Regions from separate parts of the Flavonifractor sp. An91 genome, predicted to be linked through region 1. Evidence: a T-box and tRNA genes for the amino acid it is inferred to sense, from the RefSeq annotation. Region 1 holds a T-box; the other holds one or more tRNA genes.
The links. The T-box of region 1 lies ahead of B5G42_RS03975 (valine--tRNA ligase). A T-box ahead of a tRNA ligase gene usually reads a tRNA of that ligase, here a tRNA-Val.
Positions count from the first base shown of each region.

Region 2: it encodes a tRNA-Val, which carries the amino acid that the T-box ahead of B5G42_RS03975 (valine--tRNA ligase) is inferred to sense. The anticodon was not compared.

Region 1 is NZ_NFHA01000004.1:56,936-68,532, reverse strand. It holds gene rsxC (electron transport complex subunit RsxC) at 203-1,549, shown strand; gene B5G42_RS04030 (RnfABCDGE type electron transport complex subunit D) at 1,546-2,607, shown strand; gene B5G42_RS04025 (RnfABCDGE type electron transport complex subunit G) at 2,611-3,168, shown strand; gene rsxE (electron transport complex subunit RsxE) at 3,183-3,866, shown strand; gene rsxA (electron transport complex subunit RsxA) at 3,866-4,456, shown strand; gene B5G42_RS04010 (RnfABCDGE type electron transport complex subunit B) at 4,479-5,381, shown strand; gene B5G42_RS04005 (DUF1540 domain-containing protein) at 5,441-5,611, opposite strand; gene B5G42_RS04000 (hypothetical protein) at 5,740-6,597, opposite strand; gene B5G42_RS03995 (gamma carbonic anhydrase family protein) at 6,594-7,121, opposite strand; gene B5G42_RS03990 (hypothetical protein) at 7,239-7,451, shown strand; gene B5G42_RS03985 (putative ABC transporter permease) at 7,496-8,038, opposite strand; gene pyrB (aspartate carbamoyltransferase) at 8,242-9,300, shown strand; T-box leader at 9,344-9,556, shown strand; gene B5G42_RS03975 (valine--tRNA ligase) at 9,603-11,597, shown strand, end outside.
Region 2 is NZ_NFHA01000005.1:6,228-17,824, reverse strand. It holds gene B5G42_RS04650 (ABC transporter ATP-binding protein) at 1-199, opposite strand, end outside; gene B5G42_RS04645 (branched-chain amino acid ABC transporter permease) at 192-1,283, opposite strand; gene B5G42_RS04640 (branched-chain amino acid ABC transporter permease) at 1,294-2,166, opposite strand; gene B5G42_RS04635 (ABC transporter substrate-binding protein) at 2,342-3,544, opposite strand; gene fabG (elongation factor P 5-aminopentanone reductase) at 3,687-4,409, opposite strand; tRNA gene B5G42_RS04625 (tRNA-Val) at 4,533-4,608, shown strand; gene B5G42_RS04620 (S-layer homology domain-containing protein) at 5,287-6,327, shown strand; gene B5G42_RS04615 (hypothetical protein) at 6,625-7,044, opposite strand; gene B5G42_RS04610 (DAPG hydrolase family protein) at 7,103-7,906, opposite strand; gene B5G42_RS04605 (TetR/AcrR family transcriptional regulator) at 8,149-8,727, shown strand; gene B5G42_RS04600 (epoxyqueuosine reductase) at 8,770-9,609, opposite strand; gene murE (Mur ligase family protein) at 9,587-11,161, opposite strand; gene B5G42_RS04590 (aspartate/glutamate racemase family protein) at 11,165-11,597, opposite strand, start outside.

The DNA of each region.
Region 1 (11,597 bases):
ATAGTTTTTAAAAAGGAGGAAAAGCAAGGAAGAATTCAGCTTTTTGATAAAACCGGTGAGTTTAAATGAAAAAACGGTGAGAAATTTGACGGTTTTAACTGGACAATTTGTGTGCTTTGCGATATGATAATTCTGTTTGAGATACCGGTCAAACAACTCAGAAAAATGGCCCGTGTGTGGGTCAGATTTGCGAGGTGGACCTATGAAGCAAAGCTTTTACGGCGGCGTGCATCCCCATGACCGGAAGGAGCTGGCACGCCACAAGGAGATAGCGCCTCTGAGCGCTGCTCCCAAGCAGGTGGTCATCGCTATGTCCATGCATATCGGTGCTCCCTGTAAGCCCATCGTTGCTGTGGGCGATCACGTTAAGGTGGGTCAGAAGATCGGCGAGATCGCCGGTCTGGGCGCCCCCATCCACGCTTCGGTCTCCGGCGAGGTCAAGGCGGTGGAGCCCCGTCCCTATGTGGGCGGCGGCAAGTGTATGTCGGTGGTGATCGAGAACGACTTCCAGGATACCTGGGGCTCCGAGCTCGTTCCCCATCCCGATTACACCAAGCTGAGCACCGATGAGATCGTCAACATCGTGAAGGAGGCTGGCCTTACCGGTATGGGCGGCGCCGGCTTCCCCACCCATGTGAAGATCAGCTCGGGCATCGGCAAGGTGGACACCGTGATCCTCAACGGCGCCGAGTGTGAGCCCTACATCACCGCCGACCATCGCCTCATGCTGGAGTATGGCGAGAAGGTTGTGGGCGGTCTGCGCATCCTCATGCAGGCCTTCGGCCTCAAGAGCGGCGTGATCGGTGTGGAGGCCAACAAGGAGGATGCCATCGAGCACCTGCGTGCTCTGGTGGGCGGCAAGGGTGACATCACTGTGGAGTCTCTGCGGACCCGGTACCCCCAGGGTGCTGAGAAGCAGCTGATCCAGCGCATCACCGGCCGTGAGGTGCCTCCCGGAGGCCTGCCCGCCCATGTGGGCTGCGCCGTGTTCAACGTGGGCACCGCTGCTGCTGTGTACGATGCCGTGGTGGAGGGCAAGCCCGTCACCCACCGTGTGATCACCGTCACTGGCGACGCCATCCAGGAGCCCAAGAATCTGATGGTGCCCCTGGGCGTGTCCTTCCAGGAGCTCATCAACGAGGCCAAGGGCTTCAAGGAGGAGCCTGAGCGCATCCTCACCGGCGGCCCCATGATGGGTATCGCTCAGTATGACCTGAACGTGACCTGCATCAAGGGCACCAACGCCGTGCTTTGCCTCACCAAGCACGAGGCTGCCCCCGTGGTGGAGGAAGAGGTCTGCCTGCGCTGCGGCCGCTGTGTCAACGTCTGCCCCATGCATCTGACTCCCGTGTATATGCACCTGTATGCCGGCAAGGGTATGTGGAAAGAGGCGGAGGCCCTCAACGTTATGGACTGCATCGAGTGCGGTTCCTGCAACTACATCTGCCCCGCCCGCATCCATCTGGTCCAGTCCTTCCGCGTGACCAAGGGTGAACTGCGGAACCTGGCGGCCAAGGAAAAAGCGGCAAAGGAGGCGGCCAAAGCATGAATGAGGAAAAGAAGCTGAATCTGACGGTGGCCTCGTCCCCCCACGTGGCCTCCCCCATCGATACCCAGAACCTGATGCGCGATGTGCTCATCGCGCTGGTGCCCGCCCTGGTCATGGGCGTGGTGTTCTTCGGCCCCCGTGCTCTCGTTGCCACGCTGATCTCTGTGGTGGCCTGCGAGTTCTTTGAGTGGGGCTATCGCAAGCTGATGAAGAAGTCCTGCGCCAACAAGGACCTGTCCGCTGCCGTTACCGGCGTGCTGCTGGCCTTCGTGTGCGCCCCCACTCTGCCTTACTGGATGCTGATCATCGGCGATTTCTTCGCCATCGTGGTGGTCAAGCAGCTCTTCGGCGGCCTGGGCCAGAACTTCATGAACCCCGCCCTGGGCGGCCGTGCCTTCCTGATGCTGTGCTATCCTGTGGCCATGACCACCTGGATCGTGCCCGGTATCGGTACCGACAAGTGGGCCGGCCTCATCTCCGGTGAGGTCACCATGTCCGGCGCTGACATCGTCACCGGCGCCACCCCCCTGTCCGCCGACTTCATGCACGGCGGCCTGCTGCCCGAGGCCTCCCTGCTGGACGCCTTCGTGGGCAATGTGGGCGGCTGTATCGGCGAGGTGTCCGCCCTCATGCTGCTGCTGGGCGGCCTGTACCTGATCTGGCGCGGCGTGATCCGTGCCCGCATCCCCGTGGCCTACATCGCCACTGTGGCCGTGCTCACCTTTGCTTTCCCCATGGGCGGCAATGACCGGCTGACCTGGATGCTCTATCAGCTGTGCACCGGCGGCCTGATGCTGGGTGCCTTCTTCATGGCTACCGATTATGTGACCAGCCCCGTCACCAAGAAGGGCGAGGTCATCTTTGGCATCGGCTGCGGTCTGCTCACCGTGTTTATCCGCTACTTCGGCGGCTATCCCGAGGGTGTGTCCTACTCCATCCTGATCATGAACTGCTGCGTGTGGCTCATTGACAAGGTGGGCAAGCCCAACCGTTACGGCGTTACCAAGGAAATGAAGGCCGCCGCCAAGGCAAAGGCCAAAGCCGGAAAGGAGGGCTAAGCCATGAGCGAAACTGTTACTAAGAAGAAAGAAGCCGGCATGGCCACTCTGGTCATTGTGCTGTTTGCTATCTGCGCCGTTACCGCTCTGCTGCTGGGCCTGACCAATGAGGTCACCAAGCCCTACATTGCGGCCAACAACGAAAAGACCACCCAGGAGGCCATGGCTGCTGTGCTGCCTGCCGACAGCTATGAGAAGGTTACCGATCAGTACACCGGCGGCGACGCTACCGTGGAAGACGTCTACAGCGCCGGCGACGCCGGCTATGTGGTGCAGGTCAAGCCTGCCACTTCCTTCAGCGGCAACCTGACCATTATGGTAGGCGTGGACGCTAGCGGAGCCTGCTCCGGTGTGTCCATCGTCAAGACCGGCGAGACCTCCGGCCTGGGTTCCAACGCCAGCAAGGAGGATTTCCGTGCCCAGTTCGTTGGTGCCACTGGTGAGGTCCATGTGACCAAGGACGGCGGCACCATCGACGCGCTCACCGGCGCCACCATCACCTCCCGAGGCGTATGCGAGGCGGTTTCCTCCGCTATTGCCGCCGCGGCCAGCATGGGTTAAGGAGGGAACAAACCATGAATGCAAGAAAACAACTGATGGACGGTCTGTTCTATCAGAACCCCGTTACCGTCCAGCTGCTGGGTATGTGTTCCACCATGGCCATCACCACCACTCTGTTCAACGGACTGGGTATGGGTGTGTCCGTGCTGGTGATCCTGACCCTGGCCAATATTATCATCGCAGCTCTGCGTAAGATTATTCCCAACAATATTCGTATTGCCTGCTTCATCGTGGTCATTGCCGGTTTCGTGACCATCGTGGACCTGATGCTCCAGGCATTCGTACCTGCTCTGTCGGCCAGCCTGGGTCTGTTTATCCCTCTGATCGTGGTAAACTGTATCATTCTGGGTCGTGCCGAGTCCTTTGCCTACAAGAACGGCATCGGCGCTTCCGCCATGGACGGTATCTTCCAGGGCCTGGGCTATACCATGATCCTGGTAATCATGTGTGTGGTCCGTGAGTTCCTGGGCAACGGCACCATCATGGGCGGCCTGCTGGAGATCGGCAAGGACGGCAACCTGGCCTTCGGCCTGGGCACTGCCGCCGGCATTCGTATCCTGCCCGAGGGCATCCCCGCTCTGGGCATGATTCTCCCTGTGGGCGGCTTCATCACGCTGGCCGTGCTCATCGCTGCCATGCAGTACATTCTGAACAAGCCCAAGAAGGGCGAGAAAAAGACTGAGGAGGTGGCCAAGTAATGGATTGGGCAAACCTGTTTACCGTGGCCCTTGGCGCCATCCTGGTCAATAACTTCATCGTGGCCCAGTTCCTGGGTATCTGCCCCTTTATGGGCGTGTCCAAGAAGGTGGAGACGGCCTCCGGTATGGGCCTGGCCGTTATCTTCGTTATGGGTCTGGCTTCCGCTATCTGCTGGCCCATCAATGAGCTGATTCTGGTGCCCCTGGGGCTGACCTTCATGCAGACTGTGACCTACATCCTGGTCATTGCCGCCCTGGTGCAGTTCATCGAGATGTTCCTGAAGAAGTCCATGCCCTCCCTCTATGAGGCCCTGGGCGTGTACCTGCCCCTGATTACCACCAACTGCGCCGTGCTGGGCGTGGTGCTCCAGAACACCCAGAACAGCTACGATTTTATTACCAGCGTGGTATATGGCGTCACCGGCGGTATCGGCTTCCTGCTGGTCATCGTGATCTTCGCTTCCATTCGTGAGCGGATGGAGTTCTCCAAGTGCCCCAAGGCCTTTGAGGGCTTCCCCATCGCCCTGATGGCCGCCGGCCTGGTGGCTCTGGCCTTCATGGGCTTCTCCGGCCTGAAGGTCTTTGGTTAAGGGAGGCGGATGAATCATGGATATGAATACTGTTATCTTTGCCGTTGTGGTCCTGGCTGTGCTGGGCGCCATCTTCGGCCTGGTCCTGGCCATTGCCGCCAAGGTGTTCGCCGTTGAGGTGGACCCCCGGGAGGAGGCCATTCTGGGCTGCCTGCCCGGCGCCAACTGCGGCGGCTGCGGCTTCCCCGGCTGCTCCGGCTATGCTGCCGCTGTGGTGAAGGGCACTGCTCCTGTCAACGCTTGTGCTGCCGGCGGTGATGCGGTTGCCGCTCAGATCGGCGAGATCATGGGCGTGGCTGCCGGCGCCTCCGTCAAGATGATCGCTCAGGTCCACTGCACCGGCTGCGGTCAGAACTACAAGCAGTACAACTATGTGGGTCTCCACGACTGCGTGGCCGCCTCCAAGCTGCCCGGCGGCGGCGACCTGGGCTGCTCCTACGGCTGCCTGGGCCTGGGCTCCTGTGAGAAGGTCTGCCCCTTCGACGCCATTCACGTCATCGACGGCGTGGCCAAGGTGGACGAGGAGAAGTGTAAGGCCTGTAACAAGTGCGTGGACGTTTGCCCCCGCCACATCATTGCTCTGGAGCCTTACAAGACCAAGCGTCACGTCACCATTCCCTGCTCCTCCCATGACAAGGGTGTGTATGCCCGGAAGGTGTGCGACAACGGCTGTATTGGCTGTTCTCTGTGCATGAAGAACTGCCCCAAGGAAGCCATCACCATGGTCAACAACCTGGCCGTGATCGACTACGAGAAGTGCATTGGCTGCGGCATCTGCGCCCAGAAGTGCCCCCGCAAGCTGATCACCGTGGATGGCAAGGTGCCCGAGGTCAAGCCTGCGGCGCCCAAGGCTGCCCCTGCTGCCGCCGCCGCCCCCAAGGCGGAGGCTCCCAAGGCCGAGGCCCCTGCCGAGCCCAAGGAGTAATTCCAAATACAAAAAACAGGACCTGCTTTCGCAGGTCCTGTTTTTTGTTGCTCAGGTGCTTAGTGCTGGCCCAGCTGGAAGGAGGCGCACTCGGTGGAGGCGCACTTGGTGGCGTTGGGCTCGCAGCAGCCGACCTTGATCTCATTCAGGGTGCAGTAGTTCTGGCCGCCGCAGTGATGGGCACAGTTGGTGACGGAGCACTTGATGCTGTTGTTAGGGGTCTGGTTCATTGCAAATTCCTCCTTGTTACCGTGGTACGCTCCTAGTATGGGCGGAATGGAGGAACTCTATGCAGGTATGTAGTAAAAAAATCTGCCAAAAGGGGAGAGTAGGTGGAAAAACAGAGGAGCAAAGCAGCTTAATTCTGTGTGGGATCGTCCTGATCTGCCGTTGTTTCCACATCGTCCACCACAGTGGGGATAAACTGGGGAGCAAATTTGCCCTTGCCGCGGTTTTTCACATAAAAGAAGCCGATGGTGGAAAAGACCACAGCGCCAATAAAATTCACGAACAGATCCTTCATGGTGTCGATAATGCCGATGTCCAGATAGCCGCCCAGCCCCAGAGATTGCTGGGCGCCGTCGGCAGTGACCACAATCACATCTGTAATATGTTTGATGGAGACAGGGTGATTGCCTCCGGTGGGGTCCAGCATCACCGAGCCAATGGAATTGACCACGGTATCCTTCTGCATATCCAGCAGGAAGAGCTGGTCCATCGAGAACTCAAAGAACTCCCAAAGCACGCCGATGGTCATAGAGAAGCAAAAGGCTACCACAGCCAGATAGACCGGAGAGAGGCTGAATTTTAGTTTTTCATTCCGGTTGAGGATGTCCAGCAGAGAGAAGCCGATGGCAGCGCACAGGAAACCGTTGAGGGTATGAAGCATGGTGTCCCAGTAGGGATACTGGATGTAGTAGGCTTGGATCTCACCAAGGATTTCTGCGGCAAAGATGAAAAGTAAGATGATAATTTCCAGCGTGTCCGGAATCTCCACACGAATGGTGCGCTCCAGGAAGGAAGGCAGCGTAAAGAGAAACAGGGTGAGAACACACAGAAACACGTTCTCAAAATTACCCTTGAAGGACTGGGCCACGATGGCCACAATAACCAGGGCCCGGAGAATGATATAGACTGCGGTCACACCGGGTTTGGCCTTTACCTCTTCTTTCAGCGCCTGTCGGCGCTGTCCCTTGGGGTGATGCTCTTTTTTCATGTTGTTACCTCCTGACCGACAGCGGGAAGTTGGGCCGCAGACAGCTCCCGATAGAGCTGGGCGGAGTGGGGCAGGGATTCCTGCTCATCCGGGCGCAGGGGCCGGACCGCTTTGGCAGGGGAACCCATCACCAGGCTGCCCGGCGGGATTACCGTGTTCTGGGTGACCAGCGCCCCGGCCGCCACCAGACTGCCTGCACCGATGACGCAGCCGTTGAGCAGGATGGCGCCCATACCGATGAGGCATCCGTCTTCTATTGTGCATCCATGGAGGATGGCGCCGTGGCCTACAGTTACATCCCGACCGATGACAGTGGGAAAGTCCGGGTCGCCGTGGACCACCGCCTGGTCCTGCACGTTGGAGCCTGCGCCCAGGCGGATGGAGCACTCATCGCCCCGCAGAACCGCGCCGTACCAGATGCTGGCGGCGGGGCCGACAGATACCTTGCCCACAAGGGTGGCATTGGCGGCGATTCTGGCCTCCGGGTGGAGCTGAGGAACATGGTTATCCAGAGAATGGATCATAGAAAGTGGGGCCTCCTTATCCGGATATATGGTATGCACACCATTATAGTCTGCCCCACATCAGCCCGCAAGTCAAATCTGCGGCACTGGCGCATAGACTGGGGTGGAGGTGAGCGCATGGAACTCAAACGCAATCAGATTACAGTAGGGGAGCTGCTGGACCATCCGGGCAGCCGGGCGGTGCTTCAGCGCCGGTTCCCTATGCTATTCAAGCATCCCATCCTGGGGGCTGCCCGCTCCATCACCCTGGAGCAGATCCTCTCGGTAGCCCAGGCTTACGTATCCCAGAAGAAGATTGACGAGACTCTGAATGACCTGAGACGGGCATGAGGGACGCCCCCTTTCAGATACAAAAATCTGAAAGGGGGCGTTTTTCACGCTGGCTTTCGTCGGAACAGCCGGACATACCAGCGTAGAGAACCGGTATCCCGTGTTCGGCGCAGCAGAAGGGCGGTGAGTACCGTATCTACGCACAACAAAGCCGCAGCGGGTGGTGTGGCCCAGGTTGGAATGGCGGCAGCCAGCCAGGCAATCGTTGGATGGAGCAAATAATAGAGGGCCAGAGTCAATGCGCCCCAGTACAGGGAGAAACGGAGGCAGATGTGCCGGCCCAGATGCAGGGGCAAATGGGAGTAATCCCAGAAGGACACCAGAAAGACTTTTTCATAAAAAAGACCCGCCAGAAGCTCTGCCGCCGTACAGATCAGAACCGCGGCGGGGAACAGCAGAAGCGGCTGGGCCCGCACACACTCCGGCAGCAGGAGCAGACCCAGCGCGCCCAACCCATAGACCGGGCAGATGGGAAGAAGCAGGCGGCACTTCCGGTCCTGCTTGGATTCACCACTCAGCCGGGCATAGCCTACCTCGATGAGAAAGCCGACAAAGCTATAAATTAGAAAGATCCAAAACAGCGACATGGCATAGCCTCCTTTGCTTTTTAGTGTGGGCATAACCTGAGCAAAGGATACCCTGTCAGTCTTTACACAGAGCCGGGCAGATTGAACGGCGTAGATGTCAAGGAGGAGTGGGAAAAAAGTAGGAAATTTGTCCATTCTGCTCTTGCCGGAACGGGGGGGAATATGATACGATAGAAAAAATTCAAAAGGGGAAATGAAGCGTCATGCGGCATTTGATCGACTTTGGAGACCTGTCAAGGGCGGAGTGGGATTCCCTGTACCAGCGGTGCAGTGATATTATGGACCACCCCGCCGATTTTATGGACGCCTGCCGGGGGCGGGTGATGGCCAGCCTGTTCTATGAGCCCTCTACCCGCACCAACTTTTCCTTCCAGACCGCCATGCTGCGGGTGGGCGGTACCGTGTTCGGCTTTGCCGATCCTAAATCTACCTCAACCGCCAAGGGCGAGACCCTGAAGGACACCATCAAGATGGTGTCCGGCTACGCCGATGTGGTGGTCATGCGTAACCCCAAGGAGGGCGCAGCCAAGGCCGCTTCTCTTTACTCTGATGTACCGGTGATCAACGCCGGCGACGGCGGCCATATGCACCCCACCCAGACCACCGCCGACCTGACCACCATCACCCGCCTGCGGGGCGGTGTGGACGGTCTGTCCGTGGGCCTGTGCGGTGACCTGAAGAACGGCCGTACCGTTCACTCCCTCATCAAGGCCCTGGCCAAGTTCAAGGGCATCAAGTTTTTCCTCATTGCTCCCCGTGAGCTGGCGGTGCCCGAATATATGCGGGCCTTCATGCGGGAGAATGATATGTGGTTTACCGAGGTCACCGGCCTGGAGGCCGTCATTCCCCAGCTGGATGTGCTCTATATGACCCGTATCCAGCGGGAGCGCTTTGTGGACCCCCTGGAGTACGAGCGGTGCAAGGGCATTTACGTCCTCACCCGCCGGAAGCTGGACCGGGCCCGGAAGAACCTGCTGGTGATGCATCCCCTGCCCCGTGTGGACGAGATCGCCATCGACGTGGACGACGATCCCCGGGCGGTCTACTTTGAGCAGGCCCGCTATGGTATGTATGCCCGTATGGCGCTGCTCACCGACCTGGCTAATCAGGACCGTATGAGCCCCGGCGCGGTGGAGATCGGTACCAAGCCGGTGTGCTCCAACCCTAACTGCATCACCCAGACCGAGCACTACCTGCCCCCCCTGGTGAAGCAGAACGGCGGCGTGGATTGCTGCGCTTACTGCGACAAGGAACTGCGGTAAGCCAGAGGCTTGACATTTTCCCGAAAAGTGCATATACTATGTCCCAAAGGCTAAGATGGGAAGGAGTACCCCCGCGAAAGGTACAGAGAGGAGCCGGTTTGGTGCAAGGCTCTCCGGCGGTGGGGGGAAGGTCGTCCCAGAGCTCTGCCCCTGAACCACAGTAGGGGGCGGCGGAATCCTCCCGTTACAGAGGCAATGAGTGTCCTCATTTGAGGAAATTCAGGTGGTACCGCGGACTAACAGGTTCGCCCTGAGCAACAGCTTGGGGCGAACCTTTTTTGCCCCGAAAAGGAGTGTAACAGATGAAGAAAGAACTTCCCAAGGTCTATGAACCCCAGGAGGTGGAGGGCCGCGTCTACGAGATGTGGGAGAAAAACGGCTGCTTTGAGGGCCACCGTGATCCCGATAAAAAGCCCTTCACCATCGTCATGCCGCCCCCCAACGTCACCGGCCAGCTCCACATGGGCCACGCCATGGACTCCACCCTCCAGGATATCCTGATCCGCTTCAAGCGGATGCAGGGCTACGCCGCCCTGTGGGTGCCCGGCACCGACCACGCCGGCATCGCCACCCAGATCAAGGTGGAGGAGGAGCTGCGCAAGAACGAGGGCCTGTCCCGCTACGACCTGGGCCGGGAGAAATTCCTGGAGCGGGTGTGGGACTGGAAGCACAAGTACGGCAACCGCATTGTGGAGCAGCAGAAGAAACTGGGCGCCTCCTGCGACTGGTCCCGGGCCCGTTTTACCATGGACGAGGGCCTCAGTAAGGCTGTCCGCCATGTGTTTGTCTCCCTGTACAAGAAGGGCCTGATCTACAAGGGTTCCCGCATCATCAACTGGTGTCCCCACTGCGTTACCGCCCTGTCCGATGCCGAGGTGGAGTATCAGGACAAGCCGGGCAACTTCTGGCACATCCGCTATCCCATCCAGGGGGAGGAGGGCCGCTATGTTATCGTGGCCACCACCCGGCCCGAGACCATGCTGGGCGACACCGGCGTGGCGGTCAATCCCAACGACGAGCGGTACAAGGACATTGTGGGCAAAAAGTGCATTCTGCCCCTGGTGGGCCGTGAGATGCCCATTGTGGCCGACGAGTATGTGGACATGGAGTTCGGCACCGGCTGCGTGAAGATGACTCCCGCCCACGACCCCAACGACTTTGAGGTGGGCCTGCGGCAGAACCTGGAGACCATCCGTGTGTTGGACGACAACGGCAAGGTGGTGGAGGGCTACGGCCGCTACTCCGGCATGGACCGCTACGAGGCCCGGAAGGCCATTGTGGCCGACCTGGAGGAGCAGGGGTATCTGGTCAAGGTGGAGCCCCACCAGCACAACGTGGGCACCTGCTACCGCTGCCACAACGACGTGGAGCCTCTCATCTCCGCCCAGTGGTTTGTCAAGATGAAGCCCCTGGCCGAGGAGGCCCTGCGGGTGGTCAACGAGGGTGAGGTCAAGTTCGTCCCCGACCGCTTCTCCAAGATCTACACCAACTGGATGGAGAACGTTCATGACTGGTGTATCTCCCGCCAGCTGTGGTGGGGCCACCAGATCCCCGCCTGGACCTGCCAGGAGTGTGGTCACATCACCGTGTCCGAGGACGATCCCACCGAGTGCGAGCACTGCCATTCCCACAACATCAAGCAGGAGGAGGACGTGCTGGACACCTGGTTCTCCTCTGCCCTGTGGCCCTTCTCCACCCTGGGCTGGCCTGAGGAGACCGAGGACTACAAGTATTTCTATCCCACCGACGTGCTGGTCACCGGCTACGACATTATTTTCTTCTGGGTGGCCCGCATGATCTTCTCCGGCTGTGAGCATACCGGCAAGCCCCCCTTCCACACCGTGTTCATCCACGGCCTGGTGCGGGACGACAAGGGCCGCAAGATGTCCAAGTCCCTGGGCAACGGCATCGACCCCCTGGAGATGGCCAACCAGTACGGCGCCGACGCCCTGCGCTTCAACCTGGTCACCGGCAACTCCCCCGGAAACGATATGCGCTTCTACACCGAGCGGTGCGAGGCCATGCGCAACTTTGCCAACAAGATCTGGAACGCTTCCCGCTTCCTGATGATGAACCTGACCATCGACCAGTGCCAGCTGCCTGAGAAGCTGGAGCTGGAGGACAAGTGGATCCTGTCCAAGCTGAACAGCGTCATCCCCGAGATCACGGAGAATATGGAGCGTTACGAGCTGGGCGTGGCCGCCCAGAAGGTGTACGACTTCATCTGGGATTCCTACTGCGACTGGTATATCGAGCTGACCAAGACCCGCCTCCAGGGCGAGGACGAGGACTCCAAG
Region 2 (11,597 bases), on a different contig from region 1:
CGCCATTGGGGCCGATGAGGCCGGCGATCTCGGTGCGGCCGATGGCCATGTTGAACTCATTCACGGCGGTAAGGCCGCCGAAGTCGATGCCCAGGTGCTGGCACTCCAGGATGGGGGTCTGCTTGATGTCGCGCTCGGGGATAATATTGGGACTGGGCACCGGGACCAGCTTGGTCTCGGGACGCTTGGGTTTACTCATGGCTGACGCCTCCCTTCTCGGCCGGCTGTTCCGGCGACTTGCGGAATTTCTCCTTGATGCCGTTGAAGAATCCGCGCATCACCGGGTTATTGGTGGCGATCATCACCAGAATGAGCACAATGGCGTACACCAGCATCCGGTACTCATCCAGGTTGATGGCACGCAACAGCTCGGGCAGGTAGGTGAGGAAAGCGGCGGCGATGATGGAGCCGCGGATGTTGCCGATACCGCCCAGCACCACGAACACCAGCACCAGAATAGAGGTGTTGAAGTCAAACTTCTTGGGGGCCACGGAAGAGAAGTTCATGGCGTAGAGCACGCCCGCGGCGCCCGCCATAACGGCGGAGGTAACGAAGGCCATCAGCTTGTACTTGGTAGCGCCGATGCCCACGCTCTCGGCGGCGATGCGGTTGTCCCGCAGGGCCATAATGGCCCGGCCGGAGCGGCTGTTCACCAGATTGAGCACCACAGTCAGGGCAATGAGCACCAGGATAAAGCCGGCGGTGAAGGAGGCCAGCTTCACGTTGGTGGTGAAGCCCATGGGCCCCTTCAGGATGGCCTTGCCGCCCTCCTCCAGGTTGAGGGCCATCTCATTCTCCAGAGAGAAGTGGAGGCCGTTCTTATCCACGCCCACATAGAGCACGTTCATGATGTTGCGGATGATCTCGCCGAAGGCCAGAGTCACGATGGCCAGGTAGTCACCCCGCAGACGGAGCACAGGCACACCCACGATGACGCCGGCAATACCAGCCAGCACCGCGCCCACGATCATGGCCACCACCAGGCGGACCGCTCCGTTGGGAATGGCATCCTGGAGGGACATGGCGGTCACTACGCCGGAGAAGGCGCCCACGCTCATAAATCCGGCGTGGCCCAGGCTCAGCTCACCGGAGATACCTACCACCAGATTGAGGGACAGAGCCATGACGATATAGGCGCAGATGGGCACCAGCTGGCCCTGCAGAGAGGAGGACAGCATATCGCCCGCATTGAGCACCTGAAGGATCACAAAGGCCGCAATGACAATGGCGTAGGTGATGGTGTTGTTGATCAGCCGTTTCCGGCCGGAAGTCAATTTCTTCATATCCCTCACCTCACACTTTCTCGCGGACGGTCTTGCCCAGCAGGCCGGCGGGCTTCACCAGCAGCACGATGATAAGCACCGCAAAGACCACCGCGTCGGAGATGTTGGTATTGATCACCTTGGCAAAGGTCTCGATGATACCCAGCAGGATGCCGCCCAGCATGGCGCCGGGGATGGAGCCGATGCCGCCGAACACGGCAGCGGTAAAGGCCTTGATGCCGGGCAGGGAGCCGGTGGTGGGCATCAGAGTCCGGTAGCTGGAGCACAGCAGCACACCGGCGATGGCGGCCAGAGCGGAGCCGATGGCAAAGGTCATGGAGATGGTGCGGTTGACGTTGATGCCCATGAGCTGAGCGGCCGCCTTATCCTCGGAGCAGGCCCGCATGGCCTTGCCCATCTTGGTCTTACTGGTGAACCAGGTGAGGGCCAGCATGATGATGATGCAAGCCAGTACGGTAACCAGAGACACATAGGTGATGTTCACACCGGAGATGGGCAGGGAGCCCTCAGGGATGACGGGGGTAAACACCTTGGGATCGGCGCCCCACAGCAGCAGGGCGGCGTTTTGCAGGAAATAGCTGACGCCAATGGCGGTGATGAGCACCGCCAGGGAGGACGCCTGACGCAGGGGCTTGTAGGCCAGTCCTTCGATGACGACGCCCAGGACGGTACATACCACCACAGCCAGCAGTACGCCCACCACAGGGGGCAGATTAAAGCTGCCGGTGGCAAAGAAGGTCACATAGGCGCCCACCATGATGACGTCGCCGTGGGCAAAGTTCAGCATCTTTGCGATGCCGTACACCATGGTGTAGCCCAGGGCGATGATGGCGTAGACGCTGCCCAGGCTGATACCGGTGATCAGATTATTGAGGAAGCTCAAACCATTCACCTCTCTACTTGTTTTCTCTGTTCTGTGTATGGCAGAAACATCGGCGGTCCTGCGGGCTGCCGATGTTTCCACCATACATCCGATTGGGGATACATGGGGAAAAGCGGGCTGCCGGGTCCCCCCGGCAACCCGCTTTCATTTTCTATGTCAGCGGAAGCTGATGCACTTACTGGGTGACGTACACGCCGCCCTCGACCTTGACCACCACGGGAGCCTTGGAGACCTCGCCGTTGGCAGACCAGGTCATGCCGGTGCCGGTCAGGCCGTCCACGCTGAAGTCGCTGGAGGTGAACTGAGCGATCAGAGCCTCGCAGATCTCCTCGGCGCTCATGTCGGCGGTAACGCCGGCAGCGGTGCAGGCCTCATAGATGGCGTACATACAGTCGTAGCCGTCAGCGGCGAACTGGTTGGGGATGCCGCCGTAAGCAGCCTCATACTCGCTGACGAAGGTCTTGGTGCGCTCGTCCTCGCCCCAGGCGTTGAAGGGAGTCATGAGCATCAGGCCCTCGGCCAGGCTCTTGTCAAAGCCCTCCAGGTCCAGGATACCGTCCATACCGTCGCAGCCGAAGAAGGTGGGCTCATAGCCCATGCTCTTGGCCTGGGACAGGATCAGGGAAGCGGGGGTGTAGTAGATGGGCATGAACACCAGATCGGCGCCGGCGTCCTTGGCGGCAGACAGCTGCACGTTGAAGTCGGTGTTGGTGTCATCGGGGAAGGTCTGAACGGTCACAACCTCCAGGCCGATCTCCTTGGCAGTGGCCTGGAAGGAGTTGTAGATGCCGGTGGAGTAGGCATCGCCGTTGTTGTAGATGACAGCGACCTTGGTACCCAGGTTGTTGTCCTTAATATAGTTGGCGGCGGTCACGCCCTGGTTGGGGTCGGTGAAGCACACTTGGAACACGTTGTCCTTGCCCGCAGTCACGTCGGTGGAAGAGGCAGAGGGAGTCAGCTGGAAGTAGCGGTCGTTATAGGTCTCGGCAGCCACGGCCACGCAGGGGTTGGTGGTGGTGCAGCCGTAGATGATCTTGGCGCCGTCGTCCTTCAGCTTGCCGTAGGCGTTAACAGCCTTCTCAATGTCGCCCTCGTCGTCCTGGGAATTCAGGGAGAACTGCAGGCCGCCCAGATCGTTGATCTCCTCAATGGCGATTTCGGCGCCCTGCTTGGTGGCCAGGCCGTAAACAGCAGCGGAGCCGGTCAGGGGGCCGATGCCGCCGATCTGAATGGTGCCTTCGGTGTTGCCGCTGGTGGTTTCATTGCCACCGGCGGGGGTATTGGCGGAGCCGCCCTCGGTGCCGCCGCCGCAGCCGGCCAGCATGGAGAAGCTGAGCGCACCCGCCAGCGCAAGAGACAGGATGCGAGACTTTTTCATCGTTCATTCCTCCTTCAAGAAGTTGTTGACAATTATATGCGTGTCGCCGGAAATTGTCAACCTCAAAAATGCACAAGGGCCGCCCCTTGGCAGGCAGCCCTTGTGTGAAGTATGAACAATTTATGAACGTAGGCAGGCATTTTCAGATAATCAGTCCGCCATTGGGGGACAAAACCTGTCCCGTGATAAAGTTTGCAGCGTCGGAAGCCAGATACCACAGGGCCTCCGCCACATCCTCCGGCCGGCCGATGCGCTCCAGGGGGGTCTCCTCCGCCAAAGCGGCCAGATCCTCGGGGCCCAGGTTGCCGTTCATCTCGGTATCAATGACCCCGGGAGACACACAGTTCACCGTGATCCCAGAGGGCCCAACCTCCTTGGCCAGAGCCTTTGTAAGCCCGATGACAGCAGCTTTTGCGGCAGAATAGGCCACCTCGCAGGAACCTCCCACCTGTCCCCACATAGAGGACAAAGTCAAAATTTTTCCCGCCTTGCGATGAATGAAATGAGGCAGCGCCGCCCGGATGGTGTAGAACATTCCGTCCACATTAACGGCAAACATCCGCCGCCAATCCTCGTCCGTCAGATCGCCAAATAATTTCTGCTGGGCAATGCCTGCGTTGCATATCAGAATGTCAAGTTGACAAAATTTATCCAACACATTGTCAACCATATTCCGTACCTGGACCGAGTCTGACACGTCGGCCTGGACCGCCCAGCCGCCGATCTCCTCCGCCAGAGCCTCCGCTTTCTCTCTGGAGCGGCAGTAGTTGACCACCACCCGGTCCCCCCCGGCGGCAAACCGCCGGGCCGCCGACGCGCCGATGCCCCGGCTGCCGCCGGTAATGAGAACCACCCGTCCTGCCATACCATTTCCTCCTTGTTCACGGCGTTTTCCTCAGTATACCAGCCCTTTCCGGCCTTGAAAAGAGAAATTTCAAAAAAGTGTTGACAAGCACCTTTCTTTTCGCTATAATAGTCCATGCTGTTCGGACGATTAGCTCAGCTGGTAGAGCATCCGCTTGACGTGCGGGAGGTCACAGGTTCAAGTCCTGTATCGTCCACCAGAATAATCCCCTGAAGCCGCAAGGCTTTGGGGGATTTTATTTTTTCAGAAAAGAAAGGTTTTAACCTTTTCATCAAAGTTAAGGCGGCACGATATACCGCCGCTACCTTATAAAATAGAAAACGCCGTCAAGAGGCATATTTTACCGGCGGAGGATGCCCATTTCCCGTCCCGGGCAAGGCGGCCATCACCCCGGGCAAAGAGCGCGCCGGTTCCTCTCCAGCCGTTTTCCTGAAGCCACACACCGCGAGAAGCTGCGCAATCAGTCCGCCGGTTGGGTGGAAGAATCACTGTCACGGATAACGCCATATATGAATGTGTCCAACTAAATTTCCCGCACTTCCTCACAGGCCTCTATTCTCTGGGCCGCTTTCTTCCGCATCTGTCTGAAACTATCATGGTAGGATGGATCACGCCCTATCCGTACAAGCACATCAGCCGGCGGAATTCCTGCCGCCTCTTTCCGAACATTCAGATAACTGTCCCACAGGCCGCGGCTATGATCCGCTCGCCCCCCGGTCTTGTTGTGCCGCTCCTTACGTTGGCGGCGGTTAAAAGAAAAAATTTTTATTGTATAATATGTACAGAAAAAAGCTTCAGCGCCCGCTATGTCAAATTCCAGGGCGTAGCCTTCAACGGCAGCCAATATGACATTCAGGAATTCCTGGTTTGCCAGACTGTGGATAAAACCGCTCTGAACGATCTGCTGGCCAAGGCAGAGGAGATCGTGACGGAGGAGGGGCTGGACTTTACCAGCACCGGGCTGGAAGGCGACCTGTTCCAGGCCGTGGTCTATGCCCACGCCCTCAGTGGCAGTCCTCTGGCCACCATTGAAGAGGTGACCGCTGCTGTGGCCGCTCTGGAGGATGCCATGCAGGCTCTGGAGAATGCTACCACTCCCTCTACCTCCTATGCCATCACCGTGGAGGACAGCGATAACGGCACCGTAACTCCCAGCCGCACCCGCGCCCCCAAGGGCCTCACCGTCACCCTGACCGTGAAGCCTGACGAGGGCTACAAGCTGGATACCCTCACCGTCACCGACAAGAACGGCGATGAGGTCAAGCTCACCGACAAGGGCGACGGCAAGTACACCTTCACCATGCCCGCCTCTGCCGTTACTGTGGAGGCCTCCTTCACCAAGGACGATACCCCCGTGGACACCGGCCTGCCCTTCACCGACGTGAAGGCCGACGACTGGTTCTATGAGGCTGTGAAGTACGTCTATGACAACAAGCTGATGGACGGTACTTCCACCACCACCTTTGCCCCCCTCATGACCACCAACCGTGCCATGATCGTCACCATCCTGTGGCGGCTGGAGGGCCAGCCTGAGACCGACGCCACCCTGTCCTTCACCGATGTGGAGAGCGGCGTGTGGTACACCGACGCTGTGAACTGGGCTACCTCCAAAGGCATCGTCAAGGGCTACAGCGACACCATATTTGCTCCCAACGACACCGTAACCCGCGAGCAGCTGGCCACCATCCTGTACCGCTATGCCGAGTACAAGGAGTATGACGTGTCCGCCAAGGGCGACCTGACCACCTTCACCGACGGCGCCGATACCTCCTCCTGGGCCGCTGAGGCCATGGAGTGGGCGGTAGGCTCCGGGCTGCTGTCCGGCAAGGGCGGCAACGTTCTGGATCCCACCGGCACCGCCACCCGCGCGGAAGTGGCGCAGATCTTCATGAACTTTGCGCAGGGTCTGCAGAAGTAAAGTTCCATGCCGGCAAGGGCGCGCTGCATCAGCAGCGCGCCCTTGTTGTTGCCAAGAACGTGGTCTGTCCCCCTCTGGACAAGATGTCCACCACTGAAGGAGACCGCTTAACCCTGGGGCATTGGCGATACCATTCAGTCAGACAAGGCGGACCAGGCCACCCACAGCGGCTGCCCGCCCCGGTATCGGAGCGGGCAGGCAAGCCGTTCCAACGTCTCCTCCGCCTGCCGGAGGAGCTTTATGGACAAAAGCAGCCCCTCCGTACCGAACGGAGGGGCTGACGGTTATGTATGCAGTTCAGTCCCGGGTGCACAGCGCCTGGGCGCCCTTGATACACAGGGGGAAGAAGATCAGCGCGGTTATATAGGCCACCAGGAAGATAGCGGGCACTTTGGTGATCCAAAAACCAAAGAACCCCGTACCCAGCAGAAAGCCCACTTCACAGAACATCAGGATGGAGCTCATCAGCAGCACCAGCAGCAGCACGATGAAAAAGATCCGCACAAAGTATGCTCCGATACTTTCCATTTTCAGGTGAAAGGCCTTGACAAAGAAATTGCCAAAGGCAGGCAGGTCAATGAGCGTCTCCAGCGTCAGATTCAGGCAGAAACCGTAAACCATACCAACCACCAGGGCGGGAACATTCAGGTTATTGTTGACTGCCAGGTTGAAGATGGTCACCGCCAGGGTAATGAAAAAGGCCAGAAATACATTCATTACTACAGGAAAATCTTTCTTCTTACACATAATTCTTCTCCTTTTCCGTCTGTTCCGCTTACCAGCGGTCTTTCTCTTCGGCGTAGAGGGAGGGCAGGATGGCGGCCAGATGGCCGAATTCCTTCAGATTATGGGCAAACAGGCCCATGGGCGCCACCGGGGGCACGCTGACGCCGTCGGGCAGCAGCTTGACCACCTGGCCGTCCACCAGGCCGTAGCCGATCCAGAAGCGGGAACGCAGCTCGATCCCGCCCTCGATCTCCCTAACCATGTGGGTCATGATGGCGGCCACACCCTGGCCGGGTACCGGTCCATGGCCGTTGGCGCACATCATAGTGGCGCAGGCGGGGGTACCAACTTTGGACTCGTCGTATCCCAGCTCATGGGGATAGCGGAAGTTCAGGATCAGCTCGTCGGGACCGCCTCCTATGTCCTCCAATACATGGTGAACGGTGCCCCAAGTTTTTTCCCGCATAGGCACGCTGGGGTCCAGCACCTTGTCCGGATTCTGCTGACGGGCGTAGAAGTGGTCCTCCGGGTCCCAGATGCGGTAGCGCATATCGTTCAGGCCGTGCCAGGCAAACCACCACTCAAACATCTCAGGAGTGACGCCGGGCATCTCAGTGCGGTTGGCCAGATAGCCGGTACCGTTTGGCATCACACAGTAGCCGGTCTCACAGGGCAGATAGCCGGGCAGGAACAAATCGTTGCGATCCTCAATCTTCAGGGCCAGAGAGGGATCAATAGGGCCGCCCTCCAAGATGGCAAGTTTCTCCTGGGGAATGGGAGTAATGGGCAGATCATAGTACTTGGCGTAAGACAGCGCCCGCTCCTCCGGGGTAAGAACAGGTCTTTGGCTCATAACAGCTCCTCCTTTTTCTGTTTGTTCTGTGTGAAAAAGATAGCATAAACTACCTCTATTTATACACATCACACAAAAATCTACCGTACAGTAACTGAACAAACGGAGGCAAAGTGTCCATTCCCCTCCGATTTTTTGTTGCAATTTTATTCTTGGTCAAATATAATAATAATTTAAGCAAAGTACCCCCTATTTTGCAGCAGATCCGCAAACCTTCTTTGATTTCTAATGAGAGGCAGTTGATGGATATGCCCCCCCGCAGGACGCTGAACCGCCAGCGCACTATTCAGGATATTGAATCCGCCTTTCTGGAAATTTACCAGCGGGACGGTATCGACGGCGTAAGCATTGCCGGCATCTGCCAAGTATGCGGTATAGCCCGCTCCACTTTTTACCTTTATTTTGAGGATAAATTTGCAGTATTGCAGGGTGTGGAGGACCGGCTGCTCTCCGCCCTGTGGGAAATCTGCCGTAATCTGCCCGACATCATGGACCACAGCAGCGCCACCGACACCGCCCTGCGCACCATTACGCATATCCGGGAAAACCTAGACTGGTACCGGGTCCTGCTGAGCAACCGCGGAGATCCTATGTTTGTGTACCGCTGGAAAAAAGACATTGTGAAGAGCCTCCGCCGCAAGCTGGAGCAGCGCAACGTCAACGAGCTGGATGCGGTGATCCAGGGCGTGATGTTCTCCTCCGCCCTGATTGGACTATATACCCATATCACCATGGAATGCCCCGATATCCCCGATCAAACCCTGTGCCGCTATATGGACGACCTGCTGGCCCGCAGTCTGAAGCCCATTTCACCCCGATAATAACAATCCCCCCGCTCCGGAAGTTCCGGAGCGGGGGGATTGTTACACACTCTTTTTCAATTCCAGGTTGCGCCGCAAAGGGGCAGGCCCACGCCAGGCAAAGGCCCGGCCGCCATACTGCTCCCGAAAGGTCCGGTTGGTCAGTCCCTCCAGATCGGCCCGGTCCAGGGCATCCACCAGATCCTCCCGGAACTCGGGTAAAGGAGACAACTCGGGAGAGGCGTTATAAGGACACGCCCGCTGACAGCAGTCGCACCCCCAGATCAGGGGATGGGCCTTCACCAGCGCCTCCTCTTCCCCAGTCAGTTCTCCTTTCTTCTGGGTCAGGCCGGACAGGCAGCGGGACAGATTTACCCCATCTTCTCCCAGGGCGCCGCCGGGACAGGCGGCCAGGCACTTGCCGCAGCCCACACAGTGGGCGGACGGCGTGCGGGGCGGCAGGTCCAGCTCCACATCGGTGAGGATGGTGCCCAGGAACACATAGCTGCCGTAGGGAGGCAAAATCACCAGCCCATTCTTCCCCCGCAGGCCGATACCGCATCGCCAGGCAGCCTGCCGTTCCGGCAGGGGGGAATTGTCGGCAGCGGGCAAACATACCCCATTCGGGTATTTTTCTCGCAAAATATCACAAATAGTATTCAATTTCCCGGTAACAACCTGGTGATAATCCCGCCCACGGGCGTAGAGGGACAGGTTGCCAGGCCGGTCCCCGGCGTAGTAGGGGAAGGCGGCCACCAGCACGGTGCGGGGGTTGGGACACAGCTGTTCCGCCTTTGCGATGGCCTCGGGGGTCATGTCCTCCGCCAGTTCTGAAAACGGCAAGCCGCCCCAGGCGGCGGCGCCCGCGGCGGCAAAAGCCTTATTCAGCATGGTCACGGTCATACTTATCCAAAGCCTGGCGAGCCAGGATTCCATCTGGGATACAGGGCTCGGGGCCGTTCTTCCGCTTCTGGGCGGTCTCGCAGCCCTTGCCCGCCAGCAGCACCACGGCGGGGCGCTGGGCCTCCAGGATGGCGGTCTCCACCGCCCGCTCCCGGTCGGGGATGACGGTGTAGTCCTTATTCCACCGCTTGAGGAACACGCCGATGTCGGCGCAGATGTCCTCCACTTCTTCAGGACCGGGATCGTCCTCGGTGAGGATGATCCGGTGGGCCCACTCGCCGGCGGCGTTGCCCATGCCCTCCCGGCGGTCGATGCCCTTGCCGCCGGTGCAGCCGAAGAGCACCGTCAGCTGGCGATCGGGGTACTCCGCCCGGACGGAGCGCAGAGCGTTCTTCAAACTCATGCCGTTGTGGGAGTAGTCCACAATGACGGAGATCTGGTTGTCGGCGCTGGCATAGTGCTCCATACGTCCGGGGACGAAGGCCTTCTCCAGACCTTCCCTCACCATCTCCTGGGGGATGCCATAGACCTCGGCCACCGCCACGGCGGCCAGGGCGTTCTCCACGTTGAACAGGCCGGGGGTGGAGATGGCCATCTCCCCTTCATACCGGGATGTGCGGACGTGGAAGGCGATCTTGTTCCCCTCCTTGCGGACGTTGGTGCCGTACACCGTGGCGGCCGGGTCCTTCTGCGAGAAGGTGATGACCTGCTCACACCGGGCGGCGGCCTGAGCCACCTCAGGGGCGTGATCGCAGTCCATGGAAATACAGGCAGTTTTCGCCTGCCGGAAAATCAACAGTTTGGATTGGAGGTAGTCCTCCAGATCGGGGTGCTCCACTGGGGAGATGTGGTCCTCGCCGATGTTGAGGAACACGGCGCAGGACAGGTCCACCCCGATGACCCGGCCATACTTCAGAGCCTGAGAGGACACCTCCATGGTGAGGTAGTCTGCCCCGGCGGTGACAGCATTGGACAGGTGCCGCTGGAGGTCCAGGGGCTCCGGGGTGGTCAGCTTGGCGGGCTTGCGCTCCAGGCCGTCGTCGGTGACGATGGTGGAGAGCAGGGCGCTCTCCCGGTGGCCCTGGGCAGCCAGCCAGGTGTCCACGATGGACTTGATATAGTAGGCCGTGGTGGTCTTGCCCTTGGTGCCGGTAATGCCGGTGATGGTCAGCTTGCCGGAGGGGTGGCCGTAGGCCAGATCGGCCAGCAGGCCCATGGCCTGCCGGATGTCGGTGACCCGCAGGCAGGGCAGAGGTACGTTGGGATAGGGGGTCTCGCTGACGTAGACGAAGGCCCCCTTGTCCATGGCCTGGCGCAGGTAGTCCTCCTTGAACTTGGCCCCCTTGCAGATAAAGAGGGTGTGGGGGATCACCACCTGGGAGTCGCAGGACACCAGGGCCACCGGGGTGGTCAGGCCGGCGTGGACCGGCCCCTTGTCGGCCAGCAGGTCATGGCGCAGCAGCAGCTGCACATAGTCGCCCAAAGGGCGGCGGAAATCGGTCATTTTCTTCACCACCGTAAACTTGTGGGGCCAATGTCTCCATCGGCCCATTGCTTATACCATCCGCAGCTTGTAGCCGCAGGCGGTGATACACCGCTGAGCCAGCACGTCCATAGCGTCCAGATAGTAGTCGGGCAGGCCGTGATAGGTGCGGTAGACAGACAGCTCAGTGCAGCCCAGAATGGCGCTGTCGCACCCGGCCTGACGGAGCCAGCGGTCAATGACGGCAAATTTCTCCCGGGAGCCCTTTTCCCCCCGCTTGATCTCGTCGTAGATGATGCTCATCACCAGCTTCTGGACCTCTTCCGGCGGGGAGACGGCCTCAATGCCCCGGGCGGCGCACTCCTTCTGGTACACGCTGGTACGGATGGTGCCGTCGGTGGCCAGGATGCCCACTCTCTTCCGTCCCTCTTCCGCCAGCACCCCCACGGTCTCCCGGGGCATATGGATGAGAGGGATGGAGATATCCCCCTGGAGCCGGTCGGCA